2 regions of the Lentzea sp. NPDC054927 genome follow, and region 2 is predicted to be linked to the other one. Evidence: riboswitches for the same ligand, from Rfam matches in the RefSeq annotation. Region 2 holds a riboswitch; the other holds the start of a gene.
What was found. A riboswitch is a leader RNA that binds a small molecule or an ion and turns the genes downstream of it on or off. The one in region 2 is predicted to bind cobalamin.
Positions count from the first base shown of each region.

Region 1: it holds a riboswitch for cobalamin, as region 2 does, so the genes downstream of both, ACWGE0_RS44345 (FecCD family ABC transporter permease) here and ACWGE0_RS10805 (LPXTG cell wall anchor domain-containing protein) in region 2, are expected to answer to the same signal.

Region 1 covers NZ_JBSGXZ010000073.1:11,881-19,216, forward strand. Annotated here, with positions in the region: gene ACWGE0_RS44340 (ABC transporter ATP-binding protein) at 1-374, opposite strand, end outside; gene ACWGE0_RS44345 (FecCD family ABC transporter permease) at 374-1,396, opposite strand; cobalamin riboswitch at 1,445-1,580, opposite strand; gene ACWGE0_RS44350 (hypothetical protein) at 1,601-2,137, shown strand; gene ACWGE0_RS44355 (YciI family protein) at 2,260-2,679, shown strand; gene ACWGE0_RS44360 (3-isopropylmalate dehydrogenase) at 2,842-3,879, opposite strand; gene ACWGE0_RS44365 (S8 family serine peptidase) at 4,178-7,336, opposite strand, start outside.
Region 2 covers NZ_JBSGXZ010000005.1:168,652-175,987, reverse strand. Annotated here, with positions in the region: gene ACWGE0_RS10830 (ECF transporter S component) at 1-562, opposite strand, end outside; gene ACWGE0_RS10825 (ABC transporter ATP-binding protein) at 559-2,115, opposite strand; gene ACWGE0_RS10820 (CbiQ family ECF transporter T component) at 2,112-3,143, opposite strand; gene ACWGE0_RS10815 (hypothetical protein) at 3,140-3,913, opposite strand; gene ACWGE0_RS10810 (hypothetical protein) at 3,910-4,326, opposite strand; gene ACWGE0_RS10805 (LPXTG cell wall anchor domain-containing protein) at 4,326-5,522, opposite strand; adenosylcobalamin-variant (AdoCbl-variant) riboswitch at 5,570-5,641, opposite strand; gene ACWGE0_RS10800 (DUF6461 domain-containing protein) at 5,732-7,294, shown strand; gene ACWGE0_RS10795 (FAD-dependent monooxygenase) at 7,288-7,336, opposite strand, start outside.

The sequences.
Region 1 (7,336 bases), on a different contig from region 2:
TAGCTGCGCTCGGCCAGGTGGGTGACGTCCACTGTGGCCAGTGCGGTGGCGACCACCCGCAGATCCCGGGTGGGGTCGCGGTCGTGCGGCAGCCTGCCCATCTCCACGACCTCGGTGACGGTGAAGTCGAACTCGACCTGCGACTCCTGGGTGAGGGCGGAGAGGTCGCGGGCGATGTTGTGTCGCTTGTGGACGTTCTGGCCGTCGAGCAGGACCGTGCCGGCGTCCGGTTTCAACGAGCGGTACACGCAGCGCAGGGTGGTCGACTTGCCGCTGCCGTTCGGGCCGACGATGCCGACGACCTCGTTCGCGGCGTGCAGCGTGATGTCCTCGACGATGTTCCGGACGGTGACGCCGGCGAGCTCGACGCGCATCAGCGGCCTCCGAACACGTACGCCTTGCGGCGCATCAGGAGAATGAAGCACGGCACGCCCAGCGCGGCCGTGATGACGCCGAGCGGCAGCTCTTCCGGTGCCGCGAGCATCCGTGCGGCCACGTCGACCCAGACCAGGAACGAGGCTCCGGCGAGTGGGGCCAGGGCCAGCACCTTGCGGTGGTCGGCGCCCACGACCATGCGGGTGAGGTGCGGCAGCATCAGGCCGACGAACCCCACCGCCCCGCTGACCGCCACCAGCACGCCGGTGATGGCAGCGGTGACGATGAACAGGTGCGTGCGGAACCGGTTGACCTCGACGCCGAGCGTGGTCGCGGTCTCGTCGCCCATCGCCAGGGCGTTCAGCGGCCGCGCCTTGGCCAGCAGGTAGACGATTCCGAGCACGGTCACCGCGGTGGCGATCGGCAACGACTGCCAGGTCGCGCCGCCGAGACTGCCGAGCAACCAGAACATGGCCGCCCGCGCCGCTTCACCGTGCGGCGCCTGGAACACCAGCAGCATCGCCACGGCGGAGAACCCGTACGCCAGCGCGGTTCCGGTCAGCACGAGCCGCAACGGTGTGAGCCCTCGGCTCGTGCGCGCGGTGATGTACACCAGCGCGGTGGCGCCGAGACCCGTCAGGAAGGCGCCGGTCGACAGGGCGTAGACACCGAGGCCGGACAACACTCCGAGCGTCGCCACCGCCGTCGCGCCGACGCTCGCACCCGATGAGATGCCGAGCACATAAGGGTCCGCCAGCGCGTTGCGGACCATCGCCTGGATGGCGACGCCGACCGTGCTGAGGCCGGCACCGACCACCGCGGCGAGCAGGACGCGGGGAAGCCGGATGTCCCAGACGATGTGGTACTGCCCGGAGAGGTCGGCGGGGATGGTGCCGCCGGTGAGCGCCGCCCACAGCAGTTCGAGGGTCACGCCGAACGGGACGGAGACGGGGCCGAGGGCCACGCCCGCGACGATGCTGACGGCGAGCACGCCGACGAGCACGCTGATCTTGCCGAGCACGGTGTTGATCGCTGGGTCCCTTCCCGCAGTCCACGGCAGGAGTCGGAGGTTCTCTGCACGCCGTGTGCGGGTATTCGGGCTCGTCCCTGACTCAGGGACCTACCGTTGCGGGTCAGCGCCGGATTTCGACCGGACTTCCCCCGTGCACGACCTCCGCACTGTAACTCACGGCCGTCTGCACAAATCCGCGGTGAGATGCGTCTGGTGGGCATGGACCTCGGAGAGCGAAGACGGCTGCGGCGCGAGCAGCTGCGGGCCGAGCACGGCACCACCAAGGTGATCCACAGGGACGATCCCCGCGTTGCCGTGCTCGTGGTCACCCTGGTGATCGCGGGCTCCATGATCGGTGGTTTTGCCCACATGCCGATCGGCACCGCGCTGAACGACCTCTACTGCACGCCTGCGTCCTGCGCGGCGCTGCCGCAGGTGCTGACCGGCTGGGCGATCGCGGTGGCGCCGCTGCCGGTGTACCTCTGGAGCCGCACCGCGGCACTCCACCTGGGGGTGTTCCTGGTCGGCTTCATGGGCACGCTGTTCATCACGTCCAACCAGGACATCCCGGTCGACGTCAACCCGATCACCGGCCTCTGGGCACTGCCGCTGAGCTACTTCCTGGTGGGCATGCTGTTCGTGCCGTTCACCATCGGCATCGCGTGGCTGGTCAGGCCGGCCAGGCGAGTGCTGACAGCGGCCGTCCTGCACTGGTTGCTGCTGCTCGTCCTGATCTTGTGGCTGGCCTGACCCCGCGCCGGAAAAGATCTTCGAAAGTTTTCTGGGGGCTCGTGTCGATCCGCTGCGGAGCCCGTTCGACCTGTGGATGCCAAGGGGCTGAGCGGCCCCGCAGAGACACAGGGAGACACACCGTGAAGTACATGATGATCTGGCGCGCCACCGACGAGGCCTTCGCGAACATGGGCGAGTTCGACTTCGACAAGATGCTGGAGACGGTCGGCCGCTTCAACGAGGAGATGATCCGCGCCGGCGTGCTGCTGTCCGCCGAGGGTCTGGCCGACCCGTCCGAGGGCGTGGTCGTCGACTACTCCACCGAGCCGCCGGTCGTCACGGACGGCCCGTACGGCGAGACCAAGGAGCTGTTCAACGGCTTCTACATCATCAACGTCGCCTCGAAGGAAGAGGCGATCGAGTGGGCCAAGCGAGCCCCGATGACCGGGCCCGGGTTCAAGACCGAGATCCGCAGGGTGCCGACGATCGACGAGTTCCCGCAGGACAACGAGTGGATCAAGAAGGAGCGCGCCTGGCGTGAGGCCAACGGCCAGCTCTGATCAGCGCGGGAGACGCCGAAGCCCCGGCCGGGACATTCCGGCCGGGGCTTCAAAACACCGGCGTGAACTGCACGTGGCCCGACGAGCGGCCGCACCGCCTTGGAAACGACCCGGCCCCAGCACCAAAGGGTGCCGGGGCCGGAGAAGCCTTGCAGAGAAAACTCAGCCAGTGCGCACGTTCGACGACACGAGTGCCGCGAGACGATCGCCGATGGCGTAGGTGGCCCCAGGCGACTGGTGGTCCCTGGTCGCGAGATCAAAGGCCACGGAGGCCTCGATCCGGCGCGCCGACTCGTGCTCGCCCAGGTGGTCGAGCAGCAGCGCCACCGACAGCACCGCGGCGGTCGGGTCCGCGATGCCCTGGCCCGCGATGTCCGGTGCCGAGCCGTGCACGGGCTCGAACATCGACGGGTTGCGCCGCGTCACGTCCATGTTTCCCGACGCGGCCAGGCCGATGCCACCCGTGACGGCGGCGGCGAGGTCGGTCAGGATGTCGCCGAACAGGTTGTCCGTCACGATCACGTCGTAACGGCCGGGGTCGGTGACCAGGTGGATCGTCGCCGCGTCGACGTGCTGGTAGGCCACGGTGACGTCCGGGTGCTGCAACGAGACCTCCTCCACCACGCGCGACCACAACGAGCCGGCGTGCGTGAGGACGTTCGTCTTGTGCACCAGCGTCAGATGGCGACGCGGACGGTTCGCCGCGCGGGCGAAGGCGTCACGAACAACGCGCTCCACGCCGAACGACGTGTTGATCGAGACCTCGGTCGCGATCTCGTGCGGGGTGTCCTTGCGGAGCAAACCGCCGTTGCCCGCGTACGGGCCCTCGGTGCCCTCGCGGACCACCACCATGTCGATCTCCGGCGGGTCCGCGAGCGGGCTGCGGACGCCGGGGTAGAGACGGGCGGGGCGGAGGTTCACGTGGTGGTCGAGCTCGAACCGGAGACGCAGCAACAGCCCGCGCTCCAGAATTCCGCTCGGCACCGACGGGTCGCCGACCGCGCCGAGCAGGATCGCGTCGTGCTGGCGAAGCTCTCCCAGCACCGACTCGGGCAACAACTCTCCCGTGGCGTGCCAGCGCGCCGCGCCGAGGTCGTAGCGAGTGATCTCGGCCGCCGGAACGACCTCGCCGAGGACCTTCAGGGCCTCAGCGATGACCTCGGGCCCGATCCCGTCTCCTGGGATCACTGCGAGCCGCATCCACACACCTCCCAGGTGTCAGTCCCCAATTAGTGGGACTACTTTCCTTCGCGAAAGGCTACCGGCATCCCGGCCACTCGCCGCATGCCGGACACCCCATCGGGGTGTTCTCTCCCGTACTGCGGGACACCCACACGGCCCATTGCCCACTTTCGAGTGTCACTCGACCGCAGGAACGGGGTCGCGTCAAGGGGTGACCGCGGGCAGTTCCAGCCTGTAACCGGCCCGGTGGGCAACCCGGAAACGGCCGGAGGCCCGGTCCCCTACGAGACCGGGCCTCCGACAACAGACATCGGATCTAGTAGGCGGAACCGCGTCCGCCCGACTTCACCAGGACGACCGACGCGCGGTCGCCGTTGGCGTTGTGGTGGTTGAGCACCAGCAGGCCGTCGGACTTGTCGGCCTTGAGCGAGGCCTCGTTCTTGTTCACCACGAGCGCGGTGCCCGGCTTGGCGACGTACGAGAGCGCCGCGTCGCCGCCACCCTGTGCCCACAGACCCGGCTTGAGCGGGTCGAAGGACAGGTTGCGGTCGATCACGTCGACCAGCTTGTTCGCGTTGCCCGGCGCGGCGTAGTAGCCACCGACGCCCACGACGTACGAGATGCGCGACGTGTCCTTCGTCGGGTCGATGCCCAGTGCCGTCAGCAGCACCGGCAGGACGACGACGTTGGTGTCCGCCGCGTTCGTGTCGACGGCACCGAACTGGCCGTTGACCGCCTGGATGTCGACCTCTTCACGCGTCTTCAGGTCGATCGTGGTCGCGACCAGCAGGTCGGTGTCGTCGATGCGCGTCGCGAACGTCTCGAAGTCCGCGGTGCCGTCACCGTTGGTGTCGATGTCGACGAACGGGATGGTGTTCTTGCCCAGGTTGTACCAGTTGCCCCAGGTCGCGACACCGAACGCGAGCAGCGACTCCTCGGGCTTGCCCTGCGCATTGGCGAGCGGGGCCGTCGAGGCGGCACCGACGTAGCGCAGGTCGCCGCCCTTGGCGGTCTCGTTGAGCGCGCAGTTCTCGGTGACGTTCCTGCGGCAGTCACGCAGCTTCGGCGACTGGGCCTGCAGCTCGAGAACGCTGATCAGCGAGCGGTAGGCCTGCGAGCCCGTGCCCTGGTCGACGCCCTTGCCGGTCAGGTTCAGGATCGCCTGCTTGTCGTTGCCCCGGAACTTGAGGCTGGAGGCGGTCTTGATGTCCGCGACCGGCTTCGGCGCCGAGTAGACCGACAGGCGCAGCGGCACCGTGGCGCCGACGGTCGGCGTGAGGGTCACCCGGCCGGAGGCGTCCGCGATGAACTGGCGCGCCTCACCGAGCTGCGTCGGCACGACGGTCGAGTCGACCGTCTTGCGCAGCGCCTTCGGGTCGTCGATCTTCAGGGTGACCTTGACCTTCGCGATGCCGCGCGGGCTCAGCTTCACCTTGTCCTGCGAGAGCACGTAGCTCACGCCGGGGATCGACGTGGCGGCCGTGTAGCCGACCTGGTACTCGACGGCCTTCGTGGACTTGTTGACGATCTTGATCGTCTTGGTCTTCGAGACCGGCTTGGAGACCTCGACGACGCCGAAGTTCGCGCTGACGTAGCCGGGGTCGTCCTCGACGTAGGCCAGGACCTGGTTGTCGATCGCGGACTTGCCGTCCACGCGGCCGGTGCCGACCCGGTTGGGAGCGAAGGTCTTGCCGTTCTCCTTCACGTCCGCACCGGCGGTGTTCATGATCGAGGCCTTGACCTCTTCCAGCGTCCAGTCCGGGTGCGTCTGGCGCACCAGGGCCGCGATGCCGGCGACGTGCGGGGACGCCATCGACGTACCCGAGATCACCAGACGGTCGTTGCCGGAACCGACGGCGGTCGACGAGATCGTGTCACCGGGCGCCGCGACGTCCGGCTTGATGGACTGGCCACGCGTGCCACGGCTGGTGAACGCGCTCGGAGTGTCCGAAATGGACTGGTCGAACGTCGACACCGTGGTGCGCAGGACGCCGGCCAGGCGAACGGTCAGCGTGCCCGCGTCCAGCAGCGGGCGCACCTGGCTGGTGGCGTCGCCGGTGAACTGGAAGACCGGGATGGTCGCGTTGCCCGCGATGCCCGCGTTGAAGTTGTTCAAAGTGGACGAAAGCACCACGCCCGCGGCACCGGCGGCCTGCGCGTTGTTGGTGCGGCCACCGGAACCACAACGGCGCGTCGCGTCGTTGTCGTCCCACTCGAGCCACACGTACTTGCCCGCGAGGGCCTCGGTGATCGGCTGGCAGCCGTCGAGGTTGCCGGCCTGGGTCAGCTTCACGACCGGCAGGGTCTTGTCGTAGCCCAGGTAGCCGGTGAAGTTCTGGCTGTACTGCCCGGCCTTCGCCTGGCCGTTCGCCTCGGCACCGTCCCGCAGCACGAACGAGTCGCGCGTGGAGGCGACGGTCAGCGCCTCGGGCGTGTTGCCCGGCGAGCCGCCGATGTCGTAGAGGTCGCCGCCGTTGCCCGCGGAGAAGACCGGCATGACACCGACCTTGTACAGCTTCTTGACGAAGAGGCTGTCGGGGTCGTCCGGTGCGCCGTAGTCGGAGCCGAGCGACAGGTTGACCACGTCGAGGTGGTCGGAGAAGTCGCCGTCGCCGTCGGGGTCGAGCGACCAGTCGAGCGCCTGCGAGGTGACGTTGGTCGAACCGTCGCAGCCGAAGACCTTCAGCGCGTAGACCAGGGCCTTCGGCGCGGTGCCTGGGCCGATCTTCATCGCGTTCAGCTTGTCGGCGTCGAGCTTGGTGTAGTCACCCTTGAACGTGCTGCCGTCGGCGTTCTCACCGAAACCGGCCGTGGTGCCCGCGACGTGCGAGCCGTGACCGTTGCAGTCGATGGGGTTCGGGTCCGGCTTCGGCGTGTTGATCGCCGGGTCGGTGCTCTCGCCGTCGTACTCCTCGCCGACGAAGTCGTAACCGCCGACGACCTTCGCGGTCGGGAAGTTCGGGTCCGCGGCGCGCGGGTTGACGGCGCGGAACGCGTCGACCGTGCCGGGGCCACCGAGGTTCGCGTGCGTGTAGTCGACGCCGGTGTCGATGATGCCGACCCGGACGTCGTCACCGAGCTTGCCGTACTGCTGCCAGACGTTGAGCGTCCTGGTGAGCTGGACGGCGTTCGAGTTCTGGCGCTTCTTCGGCACGACCGGGTAGACCGCGAGGACGTCCTGGCGCTGCGCCAGTTCACGCACCTTCTGCGCGTCGGCCTTCACGACGACGCCGGGGACGCCGTTGGAGGTCCGGTACAGCTCCTTGGTCTTCGTGTCCGCGCTCTTCAGCTGGCCGACGACCTGGTCAGCGGTGACGGACACGTCGCTCTTCGCCTGCTTGGCCGCCTGCTTCGCGACCTCCTTGCCCTGGCTCTTCTTCTCGTCGAACGCGTCGACGGCCGGCTTGCGGTCGAGCGCGACGAACGCGGTGACCGCGCCCGTGAAGTTCAGCCTGGGAGAAACCTTGAGAGCCAA
Region 2 (7,336 bases):
CGACCGCGAACGGCCAGAACGACAGGTTCAGCAGGAACCCGAACAGCAGCGAGCTGATCACGCCGTACCCCGCCAGCAGCGCGATCTCGGCCTTGCCGCGCCACTGCGGGAGGAGGCCCGCCCCGAGAGCGACCCAGGCCGCGCCGAACATCTGGTACGGCAGCCACGGGCCGACGCCGCCGGTCAGCAGCGCCGAGGCGAACAGCGTGGTGTTGCCCAGCACGAAACCGAATCCCGGGCCGAACACCCTGCCGCTCAGCACCATCAGGAAGAAGATCGTCTCGATGCCCGCGGTGCCGGCGCCCAGCGGCCTGATCGCGGCTCCCAGCGCGGACAGCACGCCGAGCATCGCGATCGCCTTGGAGTCCATGCCCTTGTCGCTCAGCTCGGCCAGCACGACGGCCAGCACCAACGGCAGCAGCAGCGCGAACGTCCACGGCGCGTCACCGCCGTGCGCGATGTCGCTGGACGGCGCGACGAACAGCGGCCAGGTGAACGCGGCCAGGCCGATCACGCCGGACACCAGCAGGGCGACCGCGGACCGGCTCTTGATCGCGATCACAGGGCTGCCTCGACGTCGGCGACCGTGAGCCACGGCCCGAGGATCTTGCTGACCTGCGGCGCGAAGATCGGTGACGAGGTGACGACCTCGCGCGCCGGGCCGTCCGCGACCACTTCGCCTTCGGCCATGACGATCACCCGCGTCGCGTACTCGGCGACGAACTCGACGTCGTGCGTGGCCAGCACGATGGCGCTGCCGAGGTCTTTGAGAACCCTGGCGAGTGCTTCCTTCGCCGGGTAGTCGAGGCCGCGCGTCGGTTCGTCGAGCAGCAGCACGTCCGGGGCACCGGTCAGCATCACTGCGAGCACGAGCGCCAGCCGTTGGCCTTCGGACAGGTCGCGCGGGTGGACGTCCTGCGGCACGGAAGCCAAGCCGTCCAGCAACTTCCGGCACGTTCCCGCTGGTTGGCCGGTCTCGCTGTCGGCCTGGGCGCACTCCTCCGCGACCGTCTCCAGGTAGAGCAGGTCGGACGGCTGCTGGGGCACCAGCGCCACGGTTCGGCGTCGTTGGGCGGGCTTCAGCGTCTTCGGATCGGTGCCGCCGGCCGCGACGGTGCCGGACGTGCGTTTGCCACTCCCCTGCACCGCCCAGAGCAGCGACGACTTGCCCGAACCGTTGCGGCCCATGAGCGCGACGCGTTCGCCGGCGCCGATGGTGAGCGAAACCCCTTGCACGGCATGCACATCGCCGTACTTCACGACGACGTCTCGTGCTTCGAGCACGGGCTTGGCGATGTCGACCGTCTCGGGCGCGGGTTCGGGGAGCCGTGCGCGCAGTGGTGCGGCGACTCGGCGTGCGTCTCGGACCGACACCGGTACCGGCGACCACCCGGCGAGCTGGGCGAGCCGGATCACCGGCGGGGCGACCGGTGCGGCGGCGAGCACCTCACCGACGTCGCCGATCTCGCCCTGTGGCAGCAGGAGGGCCCGGTCCGCGTACTGGGCGACGCGTTCCAGGCGGTGCTCGGCGATCACCACGGTCATCCCGAGGTCGTGCACAAGTCGTTGCACCGCAGCGAGAACGTCCTCGGCCGCTCCTGGGTCCAGTGCCGACGTGGGTTCGTCCAGGACGAGGATCCGCGGATGGGCGGTGAGGGCCGCGCCGATCGCGACCCGCTGTTGCTGACCGCCGCTCAGAGTCGCGAGTGGACGGTTCCGCAGCGAGGCGAGGCCCAGCAGGTCCAGGGTCTCCTCGACGCGCTTGCGCATGACGTCACCGGGCAGGCCCAGCGACTCCATCGAGTACGCGAGCTCGTCCTCGACGTTGTCCGCGACGAAGCCCGCCATCGGGTCCTGGCCGACGAATCCGACCACGTCCGCCAGCTCGCGGGGCGGGAACCGCGAGGTGTCACGGCCGTCCACCAGCACGCGTCCGGCGAGAGTGCCGCCGCTGAAGTGCGGCACCAGGCCGTTGATCGCGCGCAGGAACGTCGACTTGCCCGAACCGGTGCGGCCGACGACCAGGCACAGTTCGCCCTCGGGGATCTCCACCGAAAGGTCCGACAGCACCGGCTGGTCGGCGTAGGTGATCGTGACGTCCTCGAACCTGATCATGCTTCCCTCACGATCGCCACCGGCACCAGCGCCAGCAGCACGGCCAATGCCGGTACCAGCGGCAGTTCCGGCGCCTGCAACGGAACCGTCGACGGCGACAACGCCGGATCCGACGAGAACACCAGCGCCACCGCCCCCACCGCTCCGCTCAACGCCACCCCAACGGCCCTGGCCGTCCACCGATCCGGCCGGTAACGCGTGCGCGGCACCCGGCGCGCGCCGACCTTCAGGCCCGCGATCGCCAGCACACCACCGAGCGCGAGCAACGGCCAGCCGGAGTAGGCGTCGGCGAGCAGCCCGTACATGCCGATGCAGAACCCGAACAGCCCGGCCAGCACCAACGTCCCGGTGAGCGCTCGGTCCCGGCGTGAGATGCCGGCCGTGCGGCCATAGCCGCGGGAATCCATGGAGGCCGCCAGCACCAACGACCGTTCGAGGGCGTCTTCCAGCACCGGCACCAACATCGTGCGGATCGCCTTCGCACCACGTGCCGTGTCGCCGCGGAGCTGACGAGCCCTGCGCACCGACCGTGCGGACGCGACCAGTTGTGGGGCAACGGTCAGCGCCACCACCACGGCCACGCTCACCTCGTACAACGCGGCGGGAAGTGAGCGCAGCAGGCGTTTGGGATTCGCGAGGGCGTTGGCGGCACCGACACAGCTGAGGATCGTCGCGAGCAGCAAACCCTGGTACAGCGCGAAAACCAGGCCTTCCGCGGAGACCGGGCCGCCGATCCTGATGCCCTGGGCCCAGTCCGGGAGCGGGATCTGGGGCAGGGTGAAGAGCACGGTCGGGCCCGCGATCCCGCCGAGGAACATGTGCAGGACCACGCGCAGACCGATGACCAGCAGGCCGAACTTCAGGAACACGCCGTAGGTTCCTGCCCACGGCGTGTTCGCCCGGCAGGTCACCACGACCACGCCCGCCACGGCGAGGATCAGGCCCAGCATCAGCGGGTTGGTGGTGCGGCTGGCGGCGGTGGCGAGGCCCAGGGCCCAGAGCCACCACGCGCCGGAGTGGAGCCTCACTCGGCTTCCGCACCACGCCGACGGCGTGCGACCACCAGCCCTGCCACGACGAGTGCCGCGATCAGCAACACACCGATCGCGGTCCACAACCAGCCGGATCCGGACTTCTCTTCCGCCTGCTGCGCCTTCTCCTCCACAGCCGCCGACATCTCCCCCGCCGCCACCGACGACGACACGGCCGATGAAGGTGTCGAAGAAGGAGCCGCCACCGAAGACGACGTTGCAGCTGCCGAAGAACTGGGCGGTGCAGTGGTAGTTGTTGTCACCGCAGGCGGTTGCTGGGCCGGAGGTTGCCCCACCGGCGGCGGTTGCGGCGCGGGCGGCTGAGGCTGAGGTGCCGGAGCAGCGGGCGGTGCGATGCCGGGCTGTTCTCCCGCACCGAACGCCCAGCCCTCAACGGTTCCACGGGCCGGCACGTAGGTCGCCGCGCCCTGGTTGCTGTACGTCCAGGAACCACCGGCGGGCGCGTGCCAGTACGACCAGTAGGCCGTGGCGGGCGAGGTGTTGACGCACTTGTCCGCGTCCGCGCCGGGCTTTCCGTTGATGCGGCAGACAAAACCCTGCTGCCGGGATGCGTAGGTGTAGCCGAACCCGGCCGCCGTCAGCGCCGCCACCCCCGACGACGGACTACCCGACGCACAACCCTGTTGCACGCCTCCCCCGAGACCGCGATAGTCCACGACGACCGTCACGCCGTCACAGCCCGCCGCGTGCGCCGGCACCGGTACGAACGCGGCTACCAGTGCCAGCGCGACGAAAAGCCTTTTCACGGAGTGGCTGCCGGGGCGACGCCCGCGCCGAACGCCCAGCCCTCGACGGTGCCCGGCTCCGGGTTGTAGCTGCCGGCGCCCGAGGTGCTGTAGGTCCAGGTGCCGCCGGGCGTGGCGTGCCAGTACGACCAGTACGCGCTGGTCGTGGGCGCGGTGCACGGGTTCGGCAGCAGGTTGATCCGGCACACGAAACCGGGCTGACGCGGCACGAACGAGTACGTGAAGCTCGCGTCGGTCAGCGCCTGGAGGCCGGTGGCCGGGTCGGTCGTGGTGCATCCGGTCTGGACGCCGCCGCCCAGCGCGGCGAAGTCCACCACCACCTTCACACCCGCGCAGGGAACGGCGGAGGCGGCGGGAGACGTGACCACGAACGTGCTCGCGAGCAGGGCGAGGACGGCAAGCATGCGGCGCATCAGGCACCAACCTTCCGACGACGTGAAACGACGAGCAGGACGGCACCGGCGAGCACCGCGAAGGAACCGAACAGGGTCAGCGGCACGGCGTTGTCGGGACCCGTGACGGCGAGCGGCGGATCGGCCGGAGCCTTGGGGCCGGCAGGAGCGGGCACGGTGGGCGACGGAGTTGGCGAAGGAGAAGGAATGGTCGTGCAGTCGATCGCCGGCACACCAGCGGAAGCCGACGACGCCGAGACGTCGGCGAGGCTCACCCGAGCCAGGCCGAGCATCGCCTGGGTGGTCGCGCGCACCGCCGGGTACAGCTCGAAACCCGCGCTGTCGTAGGCGACCGCACCGCGTTGCGCCTCCGGTCCGGCACATCCGACCTGCAGCGACTTCAGGTACGCCACGGCCTTGTCCGCCGACTCTGCCCGGCCACCGGCGACCAGTGCGCCGACCGCGAGTCCGGTGCTGTTGGAGTTCGACCCTGCCGTCGCCGACGGGAACCCGCCGTCCGCCTTCTGCTGCGCCACGAGCCAGGCCAACGCCTTCGGTGACGCGGACTTCTCACCCACGGCCAGCAGTGCCTGCAGCACCATCGCCGTTCCGTCCACATCGGACTTGCACGTCGGCTGCCCGAACGCGATCGGGAACCCGCCGTCCGGGCACTGCGTGGAAACCTGGTACGCCAGCCCCTTGTCGAACGGCAGAGCAGCGCGCTTCAGCACGATGATCGCCAACGCCTGCGTGAACGCGTTGGTCTGGTCCCACTCGGGATCGGTCTTGTCGCGGTACCGGCCCGACTCCTCCTGCAGCACCGAAAGCCGCTTCAGCAGGTCGACGCCCGCGAACTTGTGCGGATCGGTGCCGAGCGTCTGCGCCACCAGCGCCAGCTTCACCAGGCCACCGACGTACGACTCGGCCTCACCGTCTCCGACCAGGAACGCCAGCTGCTCGGGCTGAGCCAGCCAGGCAGCGGCCTTGGTGGCGGTGGACTTGCCGACCCCGGCCGCCGCCAGCGCGTACACGCCGTCCGCGGTCAGCCCGGGATCGACGAGATCAGGGCCCTTGAGCAGGTGGTCGCCGCCGATGAACTGGCCGGTCAGCCACGTACCGGCAGAAGGCGCGGCCGCGGTGTCTTCAGTGGCCTGCGCCTGCGGTGTCGCCACGAGCACGGCCGCGATGATCGCGACCAGCACGGATGTCCGTCTCACTACGCCTCCCTGCCCCGCGGTCCTCGACGGGGTTGGTGGAGCTACCGCGCGCCACGGGCAGTCGGACTATCACCGTTGCGGGTCAGTGCCGGAATTTCACCGGCTTCCCCCGCGGCGTGCGGATGCTGTTGTCAACCCAGGATCGTGCGGGAGGGATCAATCCGAGTCAAATGGCTGTGAGCTGGGCCATCCACCGGCACAATCGCGGTGTGGGGGAATTCGAAAACATGATCATGGCCGCGGTACCGTCGATCGAGGCGCTCATCCCGGCCGCTCCAGCCGCCGAACTGGGCAGGTACGAACCGCGCCAGTGGACCGGTCGCCCCGACTACGGCACGCCCGTCCAGCGAGCGCTCGACGACTTCGCGAGGCTGACCGCGGAGCGGTTGCTCGGCGCGCTGGAGCTGGGCGTGGCCGGGCTGACGCTGACGGCGCCGGCGACGGTGGTGGCCGGCCTGCAGCCGCTCCCGGACGGCAGCCTCTTCTCGCTCATCTCGTCCAACGACCAGAGCGCGCTCAAGACACCGGTCTCCATGATCACGGCGGTCCACCGCGGCGCGACCGAACTGGTCACCGAACACGTGCGGTCGATGGCGGGGCTGCTCGACCTCGGTGAGGTGAGCGGAGACGAGGCCTCGATCATCGCCAAGCACGGCGCAGCGCATCTCGCACTGGCCGTGGCGGTGTCGGCGGCGGTGCTGCGGGCGATCGGCACGCCGACCGCGACCGACCCGGTGGGGATCATCGGTGTCGCGATCGGCGTGACCGCGCTGCTGTTGCCGTCGATCCCGAAGCCTCCCGCGTACGAGCAGGCGGTGCTGGAGAAGCGGAGGGCCGAGTACATCGGCTCGTCCTGGCCGACGAACGTTCCGGTGTTCGGCCACGAGTTCGTGTTCGTGGAACAGCCGAGTCTCGACAATGCGGACTTCGGGGCCACCGGACTCGTGGCAGCGATCAGCACCGGGTTCGCGGTGCGCACCGGGATAGAGGAAGGCACGGTGCCGGTGTCCGTCCGGGTGGTGCTCGACGTCCCCGGTGAGGAGGAGATCGGGCACTGGGACGAGGTGGCCGAGACGAGCTTCACGGCCGAGGAGGGTGACGCTCGGCTCGGTCATGGCGGAATGCCGCCGTGGCCGGGCGAGTTCCGCGTCCGGGTGCACGCACGTGGACGGGACGGGGACGACGAGGAACGCTACGAGCTGTTGATCTGGCCGGAGCCCCACTCAGAACCGTTGGTGCGCAAGAAGACGGATCGCGTCGGCCATCTCCTGCGCGGTGAACCCGCCCCCGAGGTCAGGATCCCGCCGGAGGCCGGGCTGCGGTGGCTGCCCGCGCTGCTCGGTGAGGCAGCGACCGTCACCGTCGTCAACGGTCTCGACGTCGACGACGTGGTCGACGACTTCGAAGAGGACTCCATCGCCGTGGAGATCGACGGCGGAACCGTGGTGGTGGAGTGCAACAACTACGTCGGCTCCCAACGAGAAGTGCTGGAACGCTTGTCCCGCAACGGAAAGGCGGCCAGCCTCTTCTGGAACGTCAACGCCGTCAGGCGGCTGTCGTTCGCCCGCGACGGGCAGCTGATCTCGTCCGAGGAACCGTGGGAGGAAGCCGACTTCGGCGACGACCCGGAGGTCGCCGCCGCACTCGACGGACTCGACTTCGACGACTGGCGGCACACCAACGCGAAGGGGATCACGGCGGTCACCCGCTTCACCGGCAGGGTGCTTCCGGAGGACGATCTCACCGCCGCGATCCAGGACATGTATCAGTAGCTGGGAAGACTGAGGCTGTTCACCACCTCGGCGAAGTCGTCG